Regions from separate parts of the Arthrobacter sp. CMU6 genome, predicted to be linked through region 2. Evidence: riboswitches for the same ligand, from Rfam matches in the RefSeq annotation. Region 2 holds a riboswitch; each other region holds the start of a gene.

Region 1 (7,810 bases), on a different contig from region 2:
CCGGAAACGATGTCGGCCACTGTCAGGTCGCCGGTGGCTGACTGCTGCCGCCTCTGCAGCAGGTTGCTCACCACCGTTTCGTCGCTGAGTGTGTAGGTGCGCGTGATGCCCCAACCGGCGCCCGCGGCGCCGTCGGCGGGAGCCTGGGCGCCGCCGGCACCCCAGCCGGCGTACGGAGTGGCGGAGGCCGGAGAGTTCGCGGCCAGGAAGTTGGGGTCGCCGCCCGGGGCGGCTGGGTTCGGTGCGGCGGCGTGCGGTGCGGCACCTGAATGCGTACCTGGGCCCTTCCAGCTCGCTAGGCTGGGATTCACAGCCCGCGCACAGGGTTGCCAAAGCGGCGGCTAAACACCAGTACGGAGAGTTGTCACATGGCCACTTCGCACTCCATGACCAACAACCTTCCCCACTTGACCCACCCGGACGGCTCCCCTATCCGCGCCCTTGTGGTTGACGACGAGCCGAGCCTCTCCGAGCTCATGAGCATGGGCCTGCGCATGGCCGGCTGGTCGGTCGCCGTCGCTGCCGACGGCCCCGAGGCCGTAAAACTCTCCAAGGAGTTCCGCCCGGACGTGCTGGTGCTTGACGTGATGCTTCCCGGGTTCGACGGCGTCGAACTCCTGGGCAGGATCCGCGCCTTCGCGCCGGAAGTCCCGGCCCTCTTCCTCACCGCCAAGGACGCGGTGCAGGACCGCATCGTAGGTCTCGCCGCGGGCGGCGACGACTACGTCACCAAGCCGTTCAGCATGGAGGAAGTCCTGCTGCGCCTGCACCGGCTGGTCCAGCGCTCCGGCGTGGCCGCCATGGATTCCGCTGAGCTCGTGGTGGGCGACCTGGTCCTGAACCTCGACACCCGCGAAGTCACCCGCGCCGGCGACGAGCTGCAACTGACCGCCACCCAGTTTGAACTGCTGCGCTATCTCGTGGAGAACCCCAAGCGTGTGGTCAGCAAGGCGCAGATCCTGGACCGGGTGTGGAACTACGACTTTGGAGGCCAGGCCAACATCGTCGAACTGTACATCTCGTACCTCCGCAAGAAGGTGGATGCCGTGCATCCGCCGATGATCCACACGGTCCGCGGCGCGGGCTACGTCATCAAACCGGCAGAGTAGGCCGTGGCAAACCTTTCCGTGGCAGTCCGTTCCCAGCGCCGAAGCTGGCTGAAGCCGGGTACCTGGCATCTGCGCACCCGCCTGGTCCTGGTGGCCATGGCGCTACTGGTGGCGATCTGCGGAGCCATCGGCCTGTTCAGCTACGCCTCGATGGACTCGTTCCTTACCCAGCAGCTGGACAAGCAGCTCACGGAGGCGGCCCGCCGGTCAAGCGACTTCGGCCGGCCGCCGTTGGCAAATCCCGACACCAGGCCCGACCCCCTGGGCGCCCGCGGCCAGCGCGTCGGCACGGTAACGGCCAGGATCGAAGACGGCACAGTCATCAGCGCCGGTTTCATTACCCCCGACGCCACGGTCGCCTCGCTGTCTGCGGACGACGACCAGGTTCTCCTGGAGCTCCGCCGCGACGGCGTACCGATCGAACGCACACTGTCCTCCGGCACCTACCGGCTGGTGGCGGCACAGGCGCCCTACGGGGATGTCATCGTCACCGGGCTGCCCCTGGCGGAAAAGCAAAACACCCTGACATCGCTCGTGTGGACCATCACGATAGTCTCGCTGGGCGGACTCGTGCTGATCGGCCTGGCGGGGACGGTGCTCATCCGCCGCACCATGAAACCGCTGGAACAGCTCTCCGAGGTGGCCACCCAGGTCTCGCGCCTGCCGCTGGACGCCGGCGAGGTGGCACTTGCCGTCCGCGTCCCGCCGTCGAACGCCCATCCCGGAACGGAAGTGGGCAGCGTGGGGCACGCCCTGAACCAGATGCTGGACAACGTCTCCAACGCGCTGGAAGCGCGGCAGGAGAGCGAAATGAAGGTGCGGCAGTTCGTGGCGGACGCCTCCCACGAGCTCCGGACACCGCTCACCGCCATCCGCGGCTACACCGAGCTGATGCGCATGACCGAAAAGTTCACCCCGGACGGCCAGCGGTCCCTTGCGCGCGTGCAGAGCCAGTCAGAGCGCATGACCGCCCTGGTGGAGGACCTCCTGCTGCTCGCCCGGCTCGATGAGGGACAGCCGCTCAAGCTCAGCGACGTTGACCTCACGCAGCTCGTCATCGAGACGGTCAGCGACGAAAAAGTCATGGCACCGGACCGGGCGTGGCACCTCGACCTTCCGGAGGAACCTGTGACAGTCCGGGGCGACGCCTCACAGCTGCACCAGGTCCTCGTGAACCTGGTCTCCAACGCCCGCAAGCACACGCCGTCCGGCACCACTGTGACCACCGGGGTGATGCGGTCCGCCGACGGCAGCGCGGTGATTTCAGTCACAGACGATGGCGCCGGCATCCCGCCCGAATTCGTGGACAAGGTGTTCGCGCGCTTCGCCCGCGCAGACGCGTCGCGGGCGACGCCGGTGCAGCCGCCCCTGACGCCGGCAGGCACCGCGGCGAAGGATTCTGCGGCCGATGGCCAAAGCGCCGGAACGGCCCTGCGTACCGCGGCAGCACAGGGAGAACGGGGGGTTGCCTCGGCGGAGGGAACCAGTGGCCTGGGCCTGTCCATTGTGCAGTCCATCGTGGAGGCGCACGGCGGCACGGTGGAGGTCACGTCCCGGCCCGGTCGGACGGAATTTGCTGTCCGGCTGCCCATGCAAGGCGCCGCGCCGGCGTCATGATGTCCGTTACCTAAATGTGACTTAATCAAAAGCCTCCTGTACGGTCGATAACGTGCGGCCGCCACTAGAGTCGCATGTCCGGATTGACGCCCAGCTCTGCCGCTTCCCGGATTCCGCTAGATCAGGCAGAGGCGGGGGAACCAGAGTCCCGGGCTTTCCGCATTAGCCCTTGGGGTGAAGCCGACACGTGCATTTTCCGTGCGGCCGGATGACCTCATCCGAACCCGACAGCTAACTCCGCAGGTGTTGAGAGGCAATCCACCATGTCTGAATTTAAGCCACAGGTGCGCCCTGAGCGCGCCTCGCATAAGTCTGGCCGCACGATTTCCCGGCACCGCGCCGACGATGCCCAGCCTAAGACTGCATTTGGCCGTTTCGCTGCTGGCCTTCCGTCCTTCGGGCGCCGGGCAGCCGTCCTGACCACCGCCGCCGCCGTACTCGTTGGCGTCGGCGCCGCAGGCCAGGCGGCAGACCAGGCCGCGCCGTCCGCGTCTTACACCTCCGCGTCTTACACATCCGCGGCCACGGCTGACGCGGGGCAGACGCTGAGCTTCGATAAAACGCTGATTTCCGCCCTCCCGGCCCCGTCCGCGGCGTCCATCGCTCCGCAGTCCGCCGACAAGGAGGCCACGGCCAAGGCTGCTGCGGCAAACAAGGCCGCCGCTGCCAAGGCGGCCGCTGCGAAGGCCGCCGCTGCCAAGACTGCCGCCACCAAGGCCGCTGCCGCACAGGCTGCCGCCGCGAAGGCCGCAGCTGCACAGGCTGCCGCCACCAAAGCCGCAGCCGCCAAGGCTGCCATCACCAAGGCCGCCGCTGCCAAGGCTGCCGCTGCCAAGGCCAGGGCCGCTGCGCCCGTGGCCCTGAACGATCCCGCCGGAGCCCAGGCCTACGCGGCCAGCAAGCTGGGGTCCTTCGGCTGGTCCGCCGACCAGATGCAGTGCCTGAAGCGGCTCTGGACCAAGGAATCGGAGTGGCGCACCACGGCCACGAACGCCAGCAGCGGTGCCTATGGCATCGTCCAGTCTCTGCCCGCCGAGAAGATGGCGAGCGCCGGGGCGGACTACCGCACCAACTACCGCACTCAGATCAACTGGGGCCTGGACTACATCAAGGAACGCTACGGCTCCCCGTGCGGTGCGCTGAACTTCCACCTCGCCAACAACTGGTACTGACCGGTTGCCGCGGCCGAACCGGTTGACGCCGCGCATTTCTGCACCGCTCTAGGGTGTCCGGTATACGGGCGAGAGGCCCCGGATCCACCAGGATCCGGGGCCTTTCTGCTGTCCCCGCCATGCCCGCGGGGCCAAAGTGGCGCAGAAATGCGAACTCCACAGCCCCCGCACAGCTTCGCCCCAAAAGCCTCATAACAGCGGAACGAGTGCGGGAACGTATCGCGCAAGTAGGCGTGCAACCGGCGCAGGCACTCCTCCAGGTCGCGTTCCTCGTTGTAGACCGGGATGGTCACGTCCAGGACCGGTACCGCGGCGGCGGTATCGATGGGGAGCCTGGTCCACAGCGGCGCACTGCCGGGAGGCACGACGCCGCACCGGCGGGTGCGGCTGTGGTCCGGAGGCCTGGTCAGTGATGGTTATGCATCCAACAGTGGCCGCCGCCGCGTGTGCCTGATGAGGGTCTGCGCCGGGGCGTGTCCGTGTGCTGGTCTTCGCGTTGTTGGCCGTGATTCTGCTTTTGCCCCCGCTCGCACCCGGCGCCGGACCCGGCAGGGCTCCACGGCGTACGCCGGCGCTGCCGCGGTTGCGGCGGCGCTCGCCGCGCCGCTGGCCTGCTCCCTCACCACCGCGGCGACCACCCATTCCGGCGCGATCGTCAGTGCCGGACCGTCCGCGACCGGAGCCCGCGGCAACCTCGCCGGACTGGGCAACTTCGGCCGCCAGGGCACTCCCGCCGGACCGGGTATCCTAGCGAATCCGGGCGCCCTGGCGAATCCGGGCACGGTTAATTCCGGCGTCCGGTTACCAGCTTGCCGCCGAACTGCCGGTCATGGCCGTCGGAGGCTTCAACGGGACCGATCCCGCCCCCACGCTGGAGGAGTTCCAGCAGCTCGTGGCGGACGGCAGGATCCATTACTTCATCGGCGGAAGCATGATGCAGGGTGAAACCGGGTCCGACGCGGCGGTGCGGATCTCGGAGTGGGTGGCGGCCAGCTTCCAGGCCCAAACCATCGGCGGCGCCACCGTGTACGACTTGTCCTGACGGGAACATGCTTTTGGACCCATGCCGTTGGCCCAGGGACAGCTGGCCCAGCGACAGGTCAGGCGCGCTACAGCCGCAGCGAGATAGCCGGGCGCCCGTCCTCACCGGTCTCCACGGACGCGGAAACGGCAGTGTAGTCCGGAATGTGCAGCACGCCGTCGGGAAGGACGCCGGTGTTCGGGCCCACCGCTACGGTCCGGATGCCGGCCGCAACTCCTGCCGCGATGCCGGCGGGAGCGTCCTCGAACACCACCGCCTCCGAGGGGTCGGCCCCCAGCAGGGACGCCCCGAGCAGGTAACCCTCCGGATGCGGCTTGCCGCGGGAGACGTTCTCGGAGGTGACAACCGCCGCCGGCATCGCCACCCCGGCCGCCGCCATCCGGACGGTGGCGAGGTCGCGGGACGCCGAGGTCACCAGTGCCACGGCGCCGGCCGGCAGGGAGTCGAGCAGCTGCAGGGCACCCCGCACCGCGACGATGCCGTCGGTCTCGGTCAGCTCCATGTGTCCCAGCTCGGCGGCCAGGGCGTGGATGTCGGCACCCTCGGGAGCGAAGCGGCGGACGGTATCCAGCGCCCGCACTCCGTGGGAGGTGCGGAGGATTTCCGCGATATCAAGGCCGTAGCGTCCGGCAAATTCTGTCCACACGCGCTCCACGATGGCCGTGGAATCCACCAGGGTGCCGTCCATGTCGAACAGGACGGCACGGGCTGTCAGCGTGATGGTGGCGGAGTCGGCAGGAAGGCTCATGGCTTCCATCCTGCCTCATCCGGTCTGCAGGCGCGCCCTTTGTGACTCAGCCGTTCGGCCGGTTGGGGAGGTACTGCACCGCCCACTTGTTGCCGTCCGGGTCGGCGAAGTAGACGAAGTGGCCCCAGTCCTGGACGTCCACGTCACTCACGTCCACGCCGTTCGCCTTGAGCTGGTCGTGGGCGGCGTTGATGTCGCTCACCACCAGCTGGAGGCTGGGTGCCGTGCCCGGAGGAGCATCGTTGAGGCCCTCCCCAATGGCGATCGAGCAGCCCGAACCAGGCGGGGTCAGCTGGACGAAGCGAATGCCATCCATGGGCCGCTCGTCATAGTCGGCGTTGAAACCGACCTTGTTGACGTAGAAGTCCTTGGCGCGGTCCACGTCGGACACGGGTACGAAGACGAGTTCAAGTTTCCAGTCCATGGTGCACAGGCTAGCCGGGGCGCCCTGCGCTCCGGAAGGCCTCCGCCGGTGAACTTTGCCGGTGGAATTAAGGTCTAACCGGCGATGCCGTAGAGCCGGTCGCCCGCGTCACCCAGGCCCGGCACGATGTAGGCCTTCTCGTTCAGCTTCTCGTCGATGGAGGCGAGGACGATGGTGACGTTGGCGTCCTTGTGTTCCTCCTCCAGTTTGGCCAGGCCCTCCGGCGCGGCCAGCAGGCAGATGCAGGTGACATCAGCGGCGCCGCGCTTGAACAGGAACTTGATGGCTTCACGCAGGGTGCCGCCTGTAGCGAGCATGGGGTCCAGGACAAAGATCTGGCGGTCGGAAAGATTCTCCGGCAGTCGCTCCGCGTAGGTGATGATATCCAGGGTTTCCTCGTCGCGGGCCATGCCCAGGAATCCCACTTCGGCGGTGGGGACCAGCTTGGTCATGCCCTCGAGCATGCCCAGCCCGGCGCGCAGGATGGGGACCACCAGCGGCGTGGGCTTGGTGAACGCGGTGCCTACCGTCTTGGCGACCGGGGTTTCGATGGTGACCGGCTGGGTGCGGACGTCGCGTGTGGCCTCGTAGGCGAGGAGCGTGACCAGCTCCTCGGTGAGCTGGCGGAAGACCGGCGAGGGGGTGTTCTTATCCCGCAGGACGGTGAGCTTGTGGGCGACCAGCGGATGGTCCACGACGAGTGTGCGCATGGGTCAAAACTATCACCCGGGGCTTGCCTCCCCGCCCCGGGTTCCGGCTCCTCCCGCGGCATCGGGAGTGCCCTGAAGGCGCTCCTTTTGCTCGGCCTTGCTGCCCTTGAGATGGGCCGGGTGCTCGAACGTGGGCGCGGGGCCGGCATGCTCCCGCCGGCGGATGACATGGAACAGCCGGTGGGCCAGGATCACCACGCCCACCCATGCCGCCCCGATCAGCCAGGCTGCCATCACGTCCGTCAGCCAGTGGTGGCCGAGGAACACACGGCTCAGTCCCATGGCGATGATGAACACCGCGCCCGCGATGATCACCCACGTCCGTGCCGAGGTCTTCCGGAACTCCAGGCACACCAGGTACACCACGATGCCGATCACCACGGTGGTGTTCAGCGTGTGCCCGCTGGGAAACGACGGTGAGAATTCAAACGGCGGGACGGCGTCAACATGGTCGGGACGGGTGCGGCCCAGCAGCGTCTTGCCCACGCTGGTGGCGGTGATCGAGACTGCCGCTGCGCCGCCCACCAGGATGAGCGGCCGCCAGCTGCGGCTGACATAGATCAGCCAGGCCACCAGGATGCTCGCCAGGATGGGCATGCCAATACCGCCGCCGATGTTCGTGAAGGCCGTAACAGCCGAGTCGAGTCCGGGGTTCCGGTATTCCTTGGCGAGCTGGAGGGCGGGTTTGTCCAGCCCCGAAACGCCGTCCTGGTCCACGACGCTGTTGTATACCTCGGCACTGAGGAGCGTCAGGGAGACCACCAGGAAGCCTCCGATGATGAGGGTGATCCACAGGGCCGCGTAGGGCCCCAGCCACCTGCCGTACCGCTCAGTCAGGGACTTCATCGTTACTCCCGGCGCTTGCGTGTGTCCAATGCTAAGTATCCTTCGAAACTATCATTGACCCATGGCCCCGGCAGATCCGCAACACCTGGAATGGATGGGCCTTGCCCTCGAAGAAGCCCGGCGGGCCCTGGCAACCGAGGAC
Region 2 (7,810 bases):
CCGGACCCGATCAGCCCCAGCAGCTCCGCCTCGGCGAGGACGCCGCCGATCAGGGAACTGAACCGGCGCGCCATGCGGGGCTGGGACCACTCGGCACGCTGCAGCACTGCCTCCGCGTTGAGCACCGGAGCTGTTCCATCCGGCATTTCCGCCTCGAGAGTCAGCTCCCGCAGAATCTCCAGGATCCGCTTGCGGATGACCGGTGCATCGGACCGCTGCGCCTCGGCGGAGAGGGCATTGACGGTGGCCGCCGGGGCGGTCCGGTTGTTCGCAGGCGCGGCCGGCTGGCCGTTGATGGGCTGGCCCACAAGTGACGGGGCCCGCTCGCTGGCCAGCCAGGCGTTGACGAGCCACAGCCACTGTTCCTGCCGCGGCAGCCCGAGCCATTCCAGCTGGGGCGGCTGCACCCAGCACGAGCTGTCCACGTCCAGCCGGATCAGGCCAGCCAGGGCGCTGAGCTCCAGCAGCACAGCGGTGGTGTGGTGGTCCACGCGGAGCGTCTCGGCGAGCCTCCGCATTTCGCGGATGCCCACGCCGCCGCTCCGCAGGGTGGCCAGGGGCTGGCTGCTGACGGCGTGCAGGAGCTCGCCGGTGAGGCGCAGGGTTTCGGCGATGGCGCCGAGGGCGGCGTTGCGGCGGAGGGCGGCGGTGGTGAAGCCGAGCGTCGGCGCCGGGGGAGCCAGGGAGAAGTTGTCGATGATGGCCCCGCCCCGCAGGGAGATTCCCACGCTGTGCGGCAGTTCCACGTGGGCGGCGTCCAACGGCACCAGCAGGCCCCGGGCCAGCAGCCAGTCGACGGGCCCGACGTCGTGACCTTCAGTTGTGACCGAAGCCTTCCGCTGGGCCTGGGGGACGGCGCCCATGGCCCAGTTGCTGAACCGTGCCAGCAGTGCGGTGGTCCGTTCCGGGGCGCCCGCGAGTAGCGCCTGCAGTCCCTCGGGGGAAGAAGTCCAGTGCTGCAGGGCCAGCGCTGCCTCCATCGGGGTGGTGGCAGCCTGCACGGCGGCGCCGCTGCGGTGCAGCTCCGCGACAAGCTGGACAACGCGCTGGGCAAAGGCCGGCTGCAGCCTGACGAGCTCGGTGTAGCTGCGCCCCAGCCCGGCCGGGTAAATCCCGATGACGTCCTTCAGGCTGCTCACCGGAAGGTAGAAGCGCTGCCGCTGGGCGCCGGGTCCCGCTCCGTGCGGCGGCTCCGCCCGCTGTACGAGGGCTAGGTCATGCAGCGACTGCAGGAGCTGCTCGATGGCCGTCACCGTGGAGCCTGCGATGGTCTTCTTCAGCACCGCGGCGGATGCGCTGTGCCCGGTGTCCGTGTTGGTGCACAGATGCAGGGTCTCCAGGACCTGCATTTGCGGGCGGTTCAGGCGTTCCAGGGCCCGCTGCACGCTCACCCGCGCGCTGGCCCTGGCGGCCAGTGCGGGAAAGTCCGGAACGCCGGGGGAGATCAGGTCCGGCCGCGCAGCGAACAGGGCCCGCAGTGACTCGTCGCTGCGTGCCTCCAGTTCCTTGCTGAGCGCTCGAATGAGGGACATCAGTCCAACGTTACCGCCCGCCGGGGCTTCCTGCCCGGCGGCGGGCGGCAACGCCGTCGACCACCAGCACGAGCATCAGCAGGAAGGCCGCGGGAAGGCCGTAAAGCGCCGTCGACGTGATCCACTGCGGCGCGGCCTGGCCGGCAGCGGCCAGCGCCATGACCGCCCCGACGGCTGCGAGGGACAGGACTGCAAGGAGCACTGCGGTGGCCATCAGGGGCCGCCGGATACGCGCGGATGTCATGGACGTAACGCTAACAGCAGCGCCGCGGCCGCGCCTCAAAGCGGGATTCGCCTGCCAGTCAGGATAACCTTGAAGGAACAGACCAACATGGACCAGGCAGTCATACCCTGAACCCGCACATCAGTGCGGATGCGGTGACAGCCGGCCGTGTCCCAGAACGTCAGAACGAAGAAGGTTGATTAGGTGCCTACCGGCAAGGTCAAGTGGTACGACAAGGACAAGGGTTTCGGATTCCTCGCGGGCGAGGACGGGCAGGAAGTGTTCCTCCCCAAATCCGCGCTGCCCGCCGGAGTTTCGGAACTGAAGGCCGGCACCCGGGTTGAGTTCGGCGTCGCCGACGGACGCAAGGGCGCCCAGGCCCTGGGCCTGCGCGTCCTCGAAAAGACGCCGTCCATCGCAAAGGCCAAGCGCCCCAGCGCGAGGGATCTTGCCCCGCTGGTGCAGGACCTGGTGACGGTTCTGGACAACCTGTCCGGCACGCTGTCGTCCGGCAAGTACCCGGATGGCAACAAGGGCAAGGCCATTGCCGCCGCCCTGCGTAAGGTTGCCGACGAGCTGGACGCTTAGGCCTCCCGATGAACCCGGAACCTGAACAGGCCGAATCCAGGGTGGAACCCAAGGCACCCAAGCGGCGCGCCGGTGTCCCGGTGTGGCGGACGGGGAAACCCGACGCCGTGCTGGCCGCTGCCGTGGACACCGCCCGGACCGCCATCGAAGGCATTGCGAAGGCATCCGAAATCGGAGACCACCTGGCTGCCCGTACCGAGGGCGACCGCGTGGTGACGCATCTTTTCGAATCACGGCTGCCGGGGTACCTCGGCTGGCAGTGGTATGCCGTGCTGACCCGGAACTCCCGCTCCAAGGTGATCACGGTCAACGAGCTTGGCTTGCTCCCGTCTGAGGACTCGATCCTCGCCCCGGAGTGGGTGCCGTGGGCCGAGCGCGTGCGTCCCGAGGACGCCCAGGAGCAGGACGCGGATGCCGCCCGGGAGGAAGCTCCGGCTGAAGGCGTGGCTGCGGACGGAGCTCTCGGCGAGACTGCCGCGGACGTTGAATCGGCGTCCGACGATGAAATAGAGTCCGACGCCGATGCAGAGTCAGGGAGCCCGGAGCAGGACTGACAACGGCAAACTGATCACAACGCAAACGGCGCCGTCGGGACGAAAGTCCGGACGGCGCCGTCGTGCTTTAACCGAAGAGTTCTTGTCCAGATAATGGGGCTAAACGGGCTTCAAACCCCGATTATCTGGACAAAACTCCTCACCGGGCGATTACTTCTTCAGTTCGCCCACCACGTAGTCGATGCACTCGAGCAGGGCTGAGACATCGGACGGCTCGATGGCCACGAAGGTGGCGATGCGCAGCTGGTTGCGTCCCAGCTTCCGGTAGGGCTCGGTGTCCACGATGCCGTTGGCGCGGAGCACCTTGGCAATGGCGGCGGCATCGATCGAGTCATCGAAGTCGATGGTGGCGATGACGTTGGAGCGCTCGGCGGCATTGGCAACGAACGGCGTGGCGAATTCGGATGCTTCCGCCCACTTGTAGATGCGGCTGGCCGAGTCCGCCGTGCGTCCGGCGGCGAAGTCCAGACCGCCGTTGGCGTTCAGCCACTGCACCTGGGCGTCCAGCGTGACGAGCGTGGACAGCGACGGGGTGTTGTACGTCTGGTTCAGCTTGGAGTTGTCGATGGCGGTCTTCAGGTCCAGGAAGTCGGGGATCCAGCGTCCGCTGGCCTTGACGCGCTCGGCCCGCTCCAGCGCTGCCGGGGAGAAGAGGCCCAGCCACAGCCCGCCGTCGGAGGCGAAGTTCTTCTGCGGTGCGAAGTAGTAGACATCCGTCTGGGCAACGTCGACGTCAAGACCGCCGGCAGCAGAGGTTGCGTCCACCAGCATCAGTGCGCCCTCGTCGGCGCCATTCACCCGCTGGACGGGCGCGGCAACGCCGGTTGAGGTTTCGTTCTGCGGCCAGGCGTAAACGTCAACGCCCGCCTCGGCCTTGGCGGCAGGGCAGGTGCCGGGCTCGGACTTGATGATGGAGGACTCCGCGAGGAACGGCGCCTTGTTGGTGGCCGCGGCGAACTTGGACCCGAATTCACCGAAGGACAGGTGCTGTGCCTTCTGTTCCACCAAGCCGAAGCTGGCGACGTCCCAGAACGCGGTGGAGCCGCCGACGCCCAGGACCACTTCGTAGCCTTCGGGGGCACGGAAGAAGGTGCTGAGGCCTTCGCGCACGGAGCCCACGAGGTTCTTCACCGGGGCCTGGCGGTGGGACGTGCCAAGGAGTGTCGTGGCCACGGCGGAGAGTGCCTCGATCTGCTCCGGCCTGACCTTGGAGGGACCGGCGCCGAACCGTCCGTCCTTGGGCAGGAGGTTTGCGGGAATAGTGATGCTGGTGTCGCTCACAGTGGCTCCAATTTTCGGCATGGAAGTGCGGTTCGGCTGGGTCGGGGCGATGGCCGGCAGGCAACCTTGACCGCCACGAAGACCCTCCTTATTCTGCCCGAAGCGCGGATAGTGCAGGAACACGCACCCGTCATAGTCCAGTCATTGAGACAGTGCCCGCCGTCCCCGTGCCGCAGATTATCCGGACTAATTCAAAATAGGCTAAGCTGGCACTGGACGTACGGGCACATAGCCGGTGCTGCGCCGCCGTCGGACATGTGACCGCCGCTGCAGCCTGCCGGAACCCGGTGCGGCGGGCCCGCGGTACGGTGGGACGGACACAAAACTGTGCTCGAGGAGCTGAGCTGAATGACGGATCTGATCGACACCACGGAAATGTACCTTCGCACCATTCTGGAGCTGGAGGAAGAGAACATCGTGGCGCTTCGGGCACGCATCGCCGAACGCCTCCGCCACTCGGGCCCCACCGTTTCGCAGACCATCGGCCGAATGGAACGCGATGGCCTCGTTGTCGTCTCCGGTGACCGCCACCTTGAACTGACCGAAGTGGGCCGGAAACGCGCCACCGAGGTGATGCGCAAGCACCGGCTCGCCGAACGCCTCCTCGCCGACGTCATCGGCCTCGACTGGGCCTACGTTCATGACGAGGCCTGCCGGTGGGAGCATGTCATGAGCGAACGGGTAGAGCGCAGGATTTACGAATTGCTCGACCACCCCACCGAGTCGCCATACGGCAACCCGATCCCCGGCCTGGCAGCACTGGGCGGCCAGCCTGCCCGCCCCTTCTCGGACGGAGTGGTGAACCTGCTCGATGCTATGACCGGTTACGGCCTGGGATCCAAGGTCACCGTCAGCCGCCTGGCAGAACCCATCCAGGTGGAGCCGGAGCTGCTGCTCCAGCTGGATGAAGGCGGGATCCGGCCCGGCGCCGCCGTCTCGCTGGAGCGTGTGGGGGAGTACATCTCGGTCCGCGTGCCCGGCTTCGAAGGTGCCCTTGAGCTGCCGCCGGAAGTTGCTGCGCACGTGTTCGTACGCGTCGGCTAGTCGCCCACCAGGCGAAACACCGCAGCCTGTCTGACATCTGCAGGCAGGACGACCCACCACTTCTGCACAGTGTATATAACGGAATTATTACTGCGCCCGTTAATCGCCTATAGTTAAACGGCAACGCCGATACCAAAGCGTTACCTGATCTGGAGCCGAACCCTGCCAGCAGATCAGCAGCACGAGTCACCCACTGGCAGGGGCGGGGGAACCACAACCGGCTGTTTCTACAGCCTTGGGGTGAAGTCCGCAGCAGCGAGTCTCTTCCGCAGAAGGAACCCTCCGGGGATACCCCTGTGCCGGAATGGCTTGTTACGGCGGACCGGGTCCGAACTCTCTGACCCGAATCCGACAGCTAACTTCGCAGGCTATCCAGAGAGGAAGCAGTACTTGTCCATGCAGAATGCCCGGGGCCGCCGCCGCGCGTCCGGTCCCGCTCCGGAGCCGCGCCTCGCGGAGGCCATTGCCGCGGACCGCCCCCGGGACGCCCAGCGCGAAGCGCGCCGCCGCCGCCGGGGTCCGTTCCGGCAGGTTGCGGATTTTGCCTCGGCCAGTGGCGTTGGACAGAAAGCCGGCGTAGCCCTTGCGGCCACCGGCCTGCTGCTGACTGTTACTGTCCCCGCCACCAGCCCTGTCCTGGCAGCCGGAGAGCAACAGGGCGCGGCGTCCGCGTCCGCTGCCTCACCGGCCCAGCCCAAGGTCTCGGCTGAAGCGGCGGCGAAAATCGACTTCAGCCGCACATCCGTGTCCACCACCGGTGACCCCGACGGGAAGCTCAAGCAACTCCTGAGTGCCCAGTCGGCCGGCACCATCAGCCGTTCGGCCTCGGTGGGCACCCTGGGGGCGCCGCTGACCACGATGGTCAAGTCCTCGCCCTTCGGTTACCGGGTTAGCCCGATCACCGGCGGCGCCGGCGAGTTCCACCGCGGGCAGGACTTTGCCGCCCAGTGCGGCACCGAGGTGCTGGCCGCAGCCAGCGGCACGGTGACGTTCTCCGGGTGGCACCCGTACGGGGGAGGCAACCGCGTGGTGATCAATCACGGCAACGGCCTGGAGACCACGTACAACCACCTGTCGTCCTCCAGCGTCGAGGTTGGCCAGAAGGTCACCCGGGGCGAAATGATCGCCCTCAGCGGGACCACGGGCGCCTCCACCGGCTGCCACCTCCACTTCGAGGTGATGGTCAACGGCGACGTCGTTGATCCCACCGGCTGGCTTTAGGGCCAAGCCGAGTGAGCACTCTCATTCCTGTGACACGCCGTGACCTGAATGTGACATTCGCTCCGAACTGCTGTACCGTCTAAACCGCGTCAACTTTTCCGAAGTTGACGCTCTTGAGTGGATTGCCTAGCTCTGCCACCGCTCAAGGTCCGTTCGCATTACATCGTCTGGCAGGGGCGGGGGAACCAATTTTGGTCTTCGCAAGAAGGCCTTGGGGTTAAGTCGCAAAGCTTCCCAGGAAGCGGAGCGGCCGGGTGACTCCCATCCGAATCCGACAGCTCACCTCGCAGGCATTGGGAGAGGCTACCTTCGTGTCTTCACGCCACAATGCCGCGCGCCACCGCGCGCAAACGGTTCGTATGAACCCATTGGACTCCGTGTCCAAGGCGGTTAGCGCCAATGCCGGCACAGTAGGTCGCCAGGCAGCTGTCATCGCGGCTGCTTCAGGACTCATCCTGAGCGTTGGCATGCCTGCCAACGCAGCCGACGCCAACATTGGTGTTTCCGCCTCCTCGGAGACCGGATCCCAGGCTGCGCAGCTTGCTGTGACCGCCGCGCCCACCGCCACTGTCTCCTTCGAGCGTCCGGCCGTCACCACGGTGGCAGCCCCGGTCGCCGAAATCATCGCTCCCCAGTCGAACGATGAGAGCCAGACGGCCGATGCAGGCCAGGCCGGCAACGAGAGCGCAGGTGCGGCCTCGGCCGTCACCGCCAAGTCCACCGACGGTGCGGCCTCGGCCGCAGCTTCCGGGCTGGCTGCAATCGCGTACACCGGCATCGGCAGCCCCTACGTCTGGGGCGGCACCACCCCCAGCGGCTGGGACTGCTCCGGCTTTACCCAGTGGGTTTACGCTCAGGCAGGCATCAGCATTCCCCGCGTCAACGCGTGGAACGCCATGAAGCCCACCTCCACGCCTGCTCCCGGCGACCTGGTCATGCAGAACGGCGGCGCCCATGTGGGCATCTACGTCGGCAACGGCATGATGATCAGCGCGCTGAACCCCTCGCAGGGCACGCTCCTGCACGCGGTGTCCGCAACGGGCACGTCCGCTTTCTACACCCTTCGCTAAGAATCCGATTCGAGGCGGGCCGGCTTACCCCCAAGATGCCGGCGCGTCGATAACCCATGGCCTGCTACCGCGGTCCGTGGAACACGAAAGAGAGAAACTCATGACTACACGTGCGACCATTGCACGGCACCGCGCCGAGGTCACCAAGACCAACTCGCTGGCCGTCATTGCCAAAGCCGTCGGCGACAACGCAGGTGGCATGGGCCGCCAGGCCGCAGTTATCGCTGCTGCTTCCGGTCTTGTCCTGACCAGCGGCATCGCCGCCAACGCCGCTGAGACCAACGTTCAGCGTGAGTC
Region 3 (7,810 bases), on a different contig from region 2:
ATGCCGTACCTGCTCAGGCGCCCAGGCCGCTGAGCCGCAGGGCTTCCTCGACCCGGCTGCGGCCCTCACCGTCCAGGCTTTTCAGTGGGCGGGGCAGGGAGGGCACCTCCGCGAAGCCCAGCACTTCGGCCATCGTGGCAGCGACCCGCAGGCTCCCGTACGCGCGGAAGAGCTCCCACACGGGCTCCAGCGCGGCAGATGCTTCCAGCGCCAGATCGCCCTGGCCGGACGGTTGGCGGGCCTGGGCAAGATCTACGATCACCCTGGCGGCTTTGGGAAACAGCCCGGCGATGACCGAATACCAAACCTCGCAACCGGCGAGCAGTGCCTCTGCTGCGGACCAGTCACCGCTGATGCCCAGGGTGACGCCCCCAGGAACTGCCGCCCGCAGCCGGGCGATGCGGCCGCGGGCCTGCCCCGGCGAAGGGGGCGGGAACTTGATCGACGCAATGCCGGGAAGTTCAGCGATCCGGCCGTGGAGTTCATCCGAGAAGGTGAACCCCGTGGTGGCCGGGTTGTCGTAGACGGCGATCGGCAGATCGGATGCGGACGAAACCTCGCGGTAGAGGCCGTAGACCTCTTCTTCGGTCAACCGCTGATACGACACCGGCGCCAACAGCAGGCCCGAGGCGCCCGCAGCCTGGGCATCGTCGACGCAGTCCAGCACGTCACGGGTGCGCAGGGCACCGACACCTGCCACCACGGGAGTCCCCTGCGCGGCTTCAACGGCCGCCTCCACCACCTGGCGGCGTTCCTCGCGCAGCAGATAAGTGTAAATGCCCGTCGAGCCCAGCACACCGATGGAGTCCGCTCCCGCGTCGGCGCACCGGGCGACCAGCCGCACCAGTGCGGCTTCGTGGACGCTCTCCCCAGCGAGCGGAGTCAGGGGAAACGCACAAAGGCCTTCAAACATGGAAGGTGTCCTCTCTTCAGGTCAGTTTTGGTTTCTCCCTTCATGCTCACAGCCGGATTGGTCCTAGCATAGATCCAAGAATCCACGATTCAGGAGGACCAAATCGAAGCCGAACTGCCGCTGGTCCTTGACCACCAGAGCCGCGTTCCGCTCGCCGCCCAACTGGTGGGCCGGCTGCGGGAAGCCATCCTGGACGGGACCCTGCGGCCGGAGCACACGCTCCCGGCGTCGCGGCGCCTTGCCGCCGGACTGGGCGTCTCCCGCGGAGTGGTGGTCCGCGCCTACGAGCAGCTTGCTGGCGAGGGGTACCTGGAAAGCCGGGGTTCCGGCGGTACCCGTGTGGCGGTACGCTCCGACGGCCGCGGCATGGCGTTCGAAGGCACCCAGGCGGCATCAGGCATGGAGCAAACCGCAACGATCGACCTCACACCCGGACGGCCGTCCGGCGCCCCGTTCCGTGACCGCGACTGGCGGGCCGCCTGGCGGAATGCCGTGGCCGAGCCGGTGGAGGTTGAGCTTCCGGCCGCCCTTGGCACCCCGGCCCTTCGCGCTGCCGTGGCCGATCACCTCGCCGCGTCCCGCGGGCTGACGGTGAGTGCTGACGACGTCGTCATCACCGCGGGCACCAGTGACGCCCTGCAGCTGATCGTCGCAGCACTCCGCTGCCCGGCCGGCCCGCCTCGCGTCCTGATGGAGGACCCCGGCTATCCCACGGCCAGGCGCGTGCTTTCCGCGGCCGGGGCCACAGTGGCAACCCTTCCGGTTTCCGACGACGGGCTGGAAGCGGCACAGCTTGCGGCCCCCGGCCCCCATCCTGACGCCATTCTGGTGACGCCCAGCCACCAGTACCCCCTGGGCGGCCGGATGCCGGTGAAGGAACGGATGGCTCTGCTGGCCTGGGCCGAAGCCAACCGCGTGATCATCCTGGAGGACGACTACGACAGCGAGTTCCGGCACCGCAGGATGCCCCTGCCTGCCCTTGCCTCGCTGCCCTCCGCGGCCGAAGTCGTTTTGGTGGGCACCTTCTCCAAGTCGCTGAGCCCGTGGCTGCGATGCGGGTACCTCGTGGTGCGCGGCACGTCAGGGCAACGCCTCAAGAACGCGCGGCTTGACCTCGGCACGCCCGTTCCCGGAGTGATGCAGTCTGCCTTGGCGAACTACATTGCCGGCGGAGGCCTCGCGCGGCACATCGCCCGGGCACGGCGCCAGTACGCCCACCGCCGTGAACTGCTGCTCGACCGCCTCGGTGGCCGGACAGACGTACAGCTAGCGGCCCTGGACGGCGGCCTGCACGCCGTCATCCGGCTCCAGGCTAATGTTCCTGCCGAGCGCCTGGCCGGGGAAGCGCTGGGGCTGGGGGTCCGGGTGGTGACTCTGGCAAGCTATTTTGCAGAACGGACGCCGGAGAACGGCCTGGTCATCGGGTATGGCGCGCCAACCGATCTGCAGCTGGCCCGGGCGCTGGACATCATCGCCGGGCTACTGGATCGAATCGGCGGCGGCCCGCCTTAGCTGTTGCGAGCGTCAGTGTCCGGTCGCGAGGACGACGGCCAGAGTGAGCATGAGCAGGGCGACACCGCCGTCGAGGAAGCGCCACGACACCGGCCGCGCGAAAAAGCCGCTGAGTCGGCGTGCCCCGTAGCCGACGAGGGGAAACCAGAGTGCGCTGCCGGCGGCTGCCCCTGCCCCGAACAGCCACTTGCCTGGTTCGCCGTGGGTGTTGGCCAGCGAGCCCAGCAGCACCAGCGTGTCGAGGTAGACGTGGGGATTGAGCCAGGTGATGGCGGCGGCGGTGAGCACAGCTGACCAGACGGTTCCGCGGCCGGGGGAATCAACCGCTTTGAGCGCCCCGGGCCGCACTGCCCGCCGCGCGGCGAAAACCCCGTACGCGAGAAGGAATGCGACGCCGAACCACCGCACGACGGCGAGGAGCACCGGTGCGCCTTGGATGAGCGCGCCGATCCCGGCGACCCCGGCCAGGATCAGGACAGCATCGCTGGCGAGGCACACCAGGACCACCGGAAGTACGGCCTCGCGCTTGAGGCCCTGGCGCAGGACAAATGCGTTCTGCGCTCCGATGGCGACGATGAGGCTGAGGCCAGCTCCGAGGCCGGTCAGAAAGGAAAGCATTCTTCGAAGGTACGAGCCGGAAATCTGAAAAGCAATTCACTTTTTCTATAGTTCCATTAGAATATCTTCATGGAACTGGATCAGCTCAGGGCGCTTGCCGCCGTCGTCGACCACGAGACCTTCGACGCCGCTGCGGGGGAACTGCGGCTCACCCCCTCAGCCGTGAGCCAGCGGATCAAGGCACTCGAACGCTCCGTGGGAAGCGTTCTGGTGCGGCGCCTCAAGCCGGTCCGGCCTACGCCGGCGGGCGAGCAGCTGCTCCGTTCCGCGCGGCAGCTCCTGCTCCTCGCCGACGAGGCGGTCCTTGCCCTGCGGGGGACGGGGCGCGCGGAGGGGGACGACGGCGGGCAGCCTCATGCCGAACGGCTGCGGGTTCCCATCGTGGCCAACGCGGACTCCATCGCCACCTGGCTGCCGGCGGCCTACCGGGAAATTGCGCGCGGCGGCCGCGTTGCCCTTGAGTTGCTGCGCGACGACGAGCACGCCACGGCCGACCTCCTGCGGTCGGGCGATGCCGTTGGCGCCATCACCGCGGATCCCCGGCCGGTGCAGGGATGCACCATCCGGCCGCTGGGCACCATGGTGTACCGGGCCAAGGCGTCGCGCGAGTTCGTGGCCCGCTGGTTCCCCGACGGCCCCACCCCGGAGGCCCTCGCCGCAGCGCCCGTCATGCAGTACGACCGGAAGGACACCCACCAGCTCGCTGTCCTCGCCCGCATCGCGCCGGACGCCACACCCCCGCAGCTCTTCATTCCTGATTCAGTCCAGTACGTCGAATCGGTCCACGCGGGCCTTGGCTGGGGCATGGTGCCGGACCAGCAGGACCCGGAACACTCTCTCGTGGAGCTCGACCCCTCGTGGAGCGAGGACCTTGGGCTCTACTGGCAGGTGTGGACGCTGGAGTCACCGGGCCTTGAAGAGGTGACTGACGCCGTCGTCCGCGCCGCCCAAACACTGCCGCCGCACCCAAATTAGGCACTGCGGCCCGCGGTGCTGCGAAAGCCGCCAAACGCAGCAGCGGCGGGTGCCGATGCACCCGCCGCTGCTGTGTGGAGTTTTCCCGTTGTTACGCGTTCACCCGCACGTAGGTGGAGCCGGTGAGCCAGGAGGCCGGGTGCACGATGGTCTCGTTGACACCGTTCATGCCGCTGCTGATGGCCTGACCGCCGCCGATGTAGACACCGACGTGTCCGGCGCTGATCATCAGGTCGCCGGGCTGAGGGGCGGAAACCGGAGTGCCGTACTGGTGGAACTGCGCAGGCGCGAGATCGCCGACGGACTTGCCGACGGACCGCAGAGCCTGTTCCACCAGGATGGTGCAGTCCTGGGTGGCACCGAGCTGCGCCCGGGCCGAAGCCACAATGGCTGCACCCACGCCGCTGGCTGCCGGAGCGGCTGATGCTGCCGGCGTGATCGACGCGGAGGCGTTGTAGATTCCCATGCCGGTCGGCGCGGCAGGAGCTGCCGGCGCGGCGGGTGCTGCCGGAGCCGCAGGTACCGCGGGAGCTGCGGCTGCGCCCGGCCCCGGGATGAAGATCTGGTCGCCGGGGTAAATAACCGAAGCCAGGGACAGGCCGTTCTCTGCGAGAAGTGCATCGAGGCTGACACCGTGGCGTGCTGCGATGGCACCAAGGGTGTCGCCGGGCTCGACGGTGTGCGAGGCACCGGCAACAGCCGGGGCCGGGACTGCCGGTGCGGCAGGGGCAGCGATCGCCTGGCTGGCGACGGACTGGGCGGTAGCGGCCGGACCAGCCGGCGTCTCGGGTGCGTAGGCACCTGCGTGGGCGGGTGCCCCGGCGCCGAAGAGGAGACCGGAAGCGACGGCGGCGGCAGCCGCCGGCTTGGCAACCGACGCAGCGTTGGACTTCAGGGAATACGACAGGCCCTGCAGGGCGATGGACGTCGTGGGGGTAGCGCGATGGCGCGCGGATGTGGACTTACGTGACATGGTGGATTGCCTCTCCCATGCCTGCGGGGTGAGCTGTCGGGTTCGGATGGGAGTCACCCGGTCCTGCCCGCCAAATAGGCGCAGCGCTGGACTTAACCCCAAGGCCTTGACGCGCAAGGCCGGTACTAAGGTGGTTCCCCCGTCCCTGCCTGTCGGTTATAGCGAACGGATCCCGGTCAGCGGCAGGGCTCGGCATTCTGCCCGGGAATGCCCTGATTGGAACCAAGGCACCGGCCGAGGTTATCGCATCCACGCACCAAAGTCACATTTAGGTAACGGCACCGTTCCTGAAAAGTGCAGGAAAGGGGTGCAGAGCCAGCACCCTACAGGGCCTTCACCGCGCCAAGCACCTTCGTCAGGGACTCCTTCGCGTCGCCGAACAGCAGCGTGGTCTGGGGCTCAAACATGAGGTCGTTCTCAATCCCGGCGAACCCGGGCCGCATGGAGCGTTTGAGGAACACCACCTGACGCGCGTCCGCCACCTCGAGGATCGGCATCCCGTAGATGGGCGAACCGGCGGTGGTCTTGGCGGCGGGGTTGACGACGTCGTTCGCGCCCACCACCAACGCGACGTCGGCGGTGCGGAACTCGGAGTTGATCTCGCCCATTTCCTTGAGCGATTCGTAGGGCACATTGGCCTCGGCGAGGAGTACGTTCATGTGCCCCGGCATGCGTCCCGCCACGGGGTGGATGGCGAAGTCCACCCGGATTCCCCGGGATTCCAGGGCCTGGGCCAGCTCTGCCGCTGTGTGCTGTCCCTGCGCGACGGCCAGCCCGTAGCCCGGCACGATGATCACCCGCTGCGCGTAGCCCAGCAGCACTGCCACGTCCTCAGGGCTGGACGAACGGACCGGACGGTCGCTCACGGCGGTGGATCCCGCCGTCGAACCTCCCTTGAACGCGCCGAACAGGATGCCGGCCACGCTGCGGCCCATGGCCGCGGCCATCGCCCGGGTGAGGATGGTGCCTGACGCCCCCACCAGCGTGCCCGCCACCACCAGCAGCACGTTGCCCAGCACCAGCCCGGATGCGGCAACGGCGAGGCCGGTGAACGCGTTGAGCAGCGATATGACGATCGGCACGTCGGCGCCGCCCACCGGCAGCACCAGCAGCACGCCTGCCACCAGGCCCAGCAGCAGGAGCAGCAGCGCCAGGACGAGCGAGCCGCCCATCACAACGGCGGCCGCCGCACCGACGGCTGCCAGCAGTACCGCCCCCATGAGCACCGGCAGGCCGGGAAACACCACGGGCCGGGTGGTCATGAGCTCCTGCAGCTTCGCGAACGTCACGGCTGAGCCGGCGAAGGACACCGCCCCCACCAGCAGGGTGAAAACGACGGCGACGCGCACCCAGGCATTCTCCGCATGCGGCAGTTCCAGCAGCGCCACGAGGCCGGCGGCGCCGCCGCCCACCCCGTTGAAGAGGGCGACGAGCTGGGGCATCTGGGTCATCTTGACGCGCCGGGCCACGGGGGCGGCCACACCGGAACCGACGGCGATGGCGCCGAGGATCAGGGGAACGTTGTCCAGCCGGGTTGAGAAAAAGACCGTCACGACGGCGACCAGCGCACCGAAGGCGCCGATGAGGTTGCCGCGGCGGGCAGTTCGCGGGGAATTCAGGCCCTTCAGCGCCAGGATGAAGAAGACGGCGGCCGCGAGGTAGAGCAGGGCGGTGACGTTGGGGTCGAGGAGGGTCACCGCGTGGCCTCCGTATTCTCCGGGGTCTCACTCTGCGGGACGCTCTGCCCTGGAGCTCCCGTCACCGGCTTGACCGGCCTCTCCGGCTTGCGGCCGCGGAACATCTCAAGCATGCGGTCCGTCACGACGAAGCCGCCCACCAGGTTCGCCGTCGCAAGAACCACCGCCAACAGCGCCACCGCAAGGACCCAGGGGTGCGTCGCCTGGCCGGCGACGATGATGGCGCCCACCAGGATGATCCCGTGGATCGCATTCGCGCCGGACATCAGCGGCGTGTGCAGCGTGCTGGAGACCTTCGACACCACTTCGAAGCCGACAAACACCGCAAGCACTGTGATCGTCAGCAGGCTGATGCCGTCCATCAGACCACCCCTTCGTTTTCCGACGCCTTCACCGGGTCATTCGCCATCTGGTCTGCAAGGTCGCTGTCTGCCTCATTGGCAGCATCTTCCTCTGTGCCGCCCGGCGCGTTGTCCTGCCCGCCGTCTGGCGCGCCCTCCTGTGCGCTGCCCGGCGCGTCGTTTCCGGCGAGCGCCGCGAGTGCGTCGGCTGTTGGCGGGTGCCGCACCACGCCGTCGTGCGTCAGGCAGGCACCAGCTATTACGTCGTCGTCGAAATCCGGGGCCACCGTCCCGTCCCGCGTCATCAGGGCGAGCAGGTTGGCCACGTTCTTCGCGTAGAGCCGGGAGGCGTCAGTGGGCATGGCGGACGGCGCGTCCTTGAGGCCGACGACGGTGACGGTCCCCTTGCCGTCGGCGGTGGGGACATGGATGTCCCGGCCGGGGACGGACCCCTCGACGTTGCCGCCTGACTCCGCGGCGAGGTCGACGACGACCGATCCGGGGCGCATCCCCTGCACCATCTCCCGGGTCACCAGGAGCGGGGCATGCCGGCCGGGAACCGCCGCCGTCGTGATCAGCACGTCGGCATCGGCGACGTGCGGAGCCAGCAGCTGGCGCTGCAGGGCGCCTCGGTCGGCGCTGAGCTCACGGGCGTACCCGCCGGCCGCCTCGGCCGTCTCCAGGTCCAGTTTGATGAAGGTGCCGCCCATGGACGTGACTTCCTCGGCGGAGGAGGGCCGGATGTCGTTGGCGGAGACGCGGGCGCCGAGCCGCTTCGCCG

The links. A riboswitch is a leader RNA that binds a small molecule or an ion and turns the genes downstream of it on or off. The one in region 2 is predicted to bind cyclic di-AMP.
Region 1: linked by a shared signal. The riboswitch ahead of AC5RWD_RS19055 (aggregation-promoting factor C-terminal-like domain-containing protein) and the one ahead of AC5RWD_RS00120 (M23 family metallopeptidase) in region 2 are both predicted to bind cyclic di-AMP.
Region 3: linked by a shared signal. The riboswitch ahead of AC5RWD_RS19150 (C40 family peptidase) and the one ahead of AC5RWD_RS00120 (M23 family metallopeptidase) in region 2 are both predicted to bind cyclic di-AMP.

Annotation. Positions count from the first base shown of each region.
Region 1 covers NZ_JBNHFL010000031.1:42,041-49,850, reverse strand. Annotated here, with positions in the region: gene AC5RWD_RS19070 (hypothetical protein) at 1-311, opposite strand, end outside; gene AC5RWD_RS19065 (response regulator transcription factor) at 369-1,109, shown strand; gene AC5RWD_RS19060 (sensor histidine kinase) at 1,113-2,726, shown strand; cyclic di-AMP (ydaO/yuaA leader) riboswitch at 2,821-2,984, shown strand; gene AC5RWD_RS19055 (aggregation-promoting factor C-terminal-like domain-containing protein) at 2,990-3,898, shown strand; gene AC5RWD_RS19050 (mannosyltransferase YkcB-related protein) at 4,728-4,940, shown strand; gene AC5RWD_RS19045 (HAD-IA family hydrolase) at 5,008-5,688, opposite strand; gene AC5RWD_RS19040 (VOC family protein) at 5,735-6,112, opposite strand; gene upp (uracil phosphoribosyltransferase) at 6,187-6,822, opposite strand; gene AC5RWD_RS19030 (phosphatase PAP2 family protein) at 6,835-7,668, opposite strand; gene AC5RWD_RS19025 (nucleoside deaminase) at 7,730-7,810, shown strand, end outside.
Region 2 covers NZ_JBNHFL010000001.1:17,873-25,682, forward strand. Annotated here, with positions in the region: gene AC5RWD_RS00090 (helicase-associated domain-containing protein) at 1-1,532, opposite strand, end outside; gene AC5RWD_RS00095 (hypothetical protein) at 1,543-1,776, opposite strand; gene AC5RWD_RS00100 (cold-shock protein) at 1,960-2,343, shown strand; gene AC5RWD_RS00105 (DUF3027 domain-containing protein) at 2,352-2,897, shown strand; gene serC (phosphoserine transaminase) at 3,048-4,178, opposite strand; gene AC5RWD_RS00115 (iron-dependent transcriptional repressor DtxR) at 4,527-5,222, shown strand; cyclic di-AMP (ydaO/yuaA leader) riboswitch at 5,366-5,607, shown strand; gene AC5RWD_RS00120 (M23 family metallopeptidase) at 5,619-6,443, shown strand; cyclic di-AMP (ydaO/yuaA leader) riboswitch at 6,581-6,750, shown strand; gene AC5RWD_RS00125 (C40 family peptidase) at 6,803-7,513, shown strand; gene AC5RWD_RS00130 (NlpC/P60 family protein) at 7,614-7,810, shown strand, end outside.
Region 3 covers NZ_JBNHFL010000032.1:943-8,752, reverse strand. Annotated here, with positions in the region: gene AC5RWD_RS19175 (MFS transporter) at 1-2, opposite strand, end outside; gene AC5RWD_RS19170 (dihydrodipicolinate synthase family protein) at 14-913, opposite strand; gene pdxR (MocR-like pyridoxine biosynthesis transcription factor PdxR) at 986-2,425, shown strand; gene AC5RWD_RS19160 (LysE/ArgO family amino acid transporter) at 2,438-3,043, opposite strand; gene AC5RWD_RS19155 (ArgP/LysG family DNA-binding transcriptional regulator) at 3,113-4,018, shown strand; gene AC5RWD_RS19150 (C40 family peptidase) at 4,110-4,991, opposite strand; cyclic di-AMP (ydaO/yuaA leader) riboswitch at 4,995-5,165, opposite strand; gene AC5RWD_RS19145 (NAD(P)(+) transhydrogenase (Re/Si-specific) subunit beta) at 5,315-6,688, opposite strand; gene AC5RWD_RS19140 (NAD(P) transhydrogenase subunit alpha part 2) at 6,685-7,050, opposite strand; gene AC5RWD_RS19135 (Re/Si-specific NAD(P)(+) transhydrogenase subunit alpha) at 7,050-7,810, opposite strand, start outside.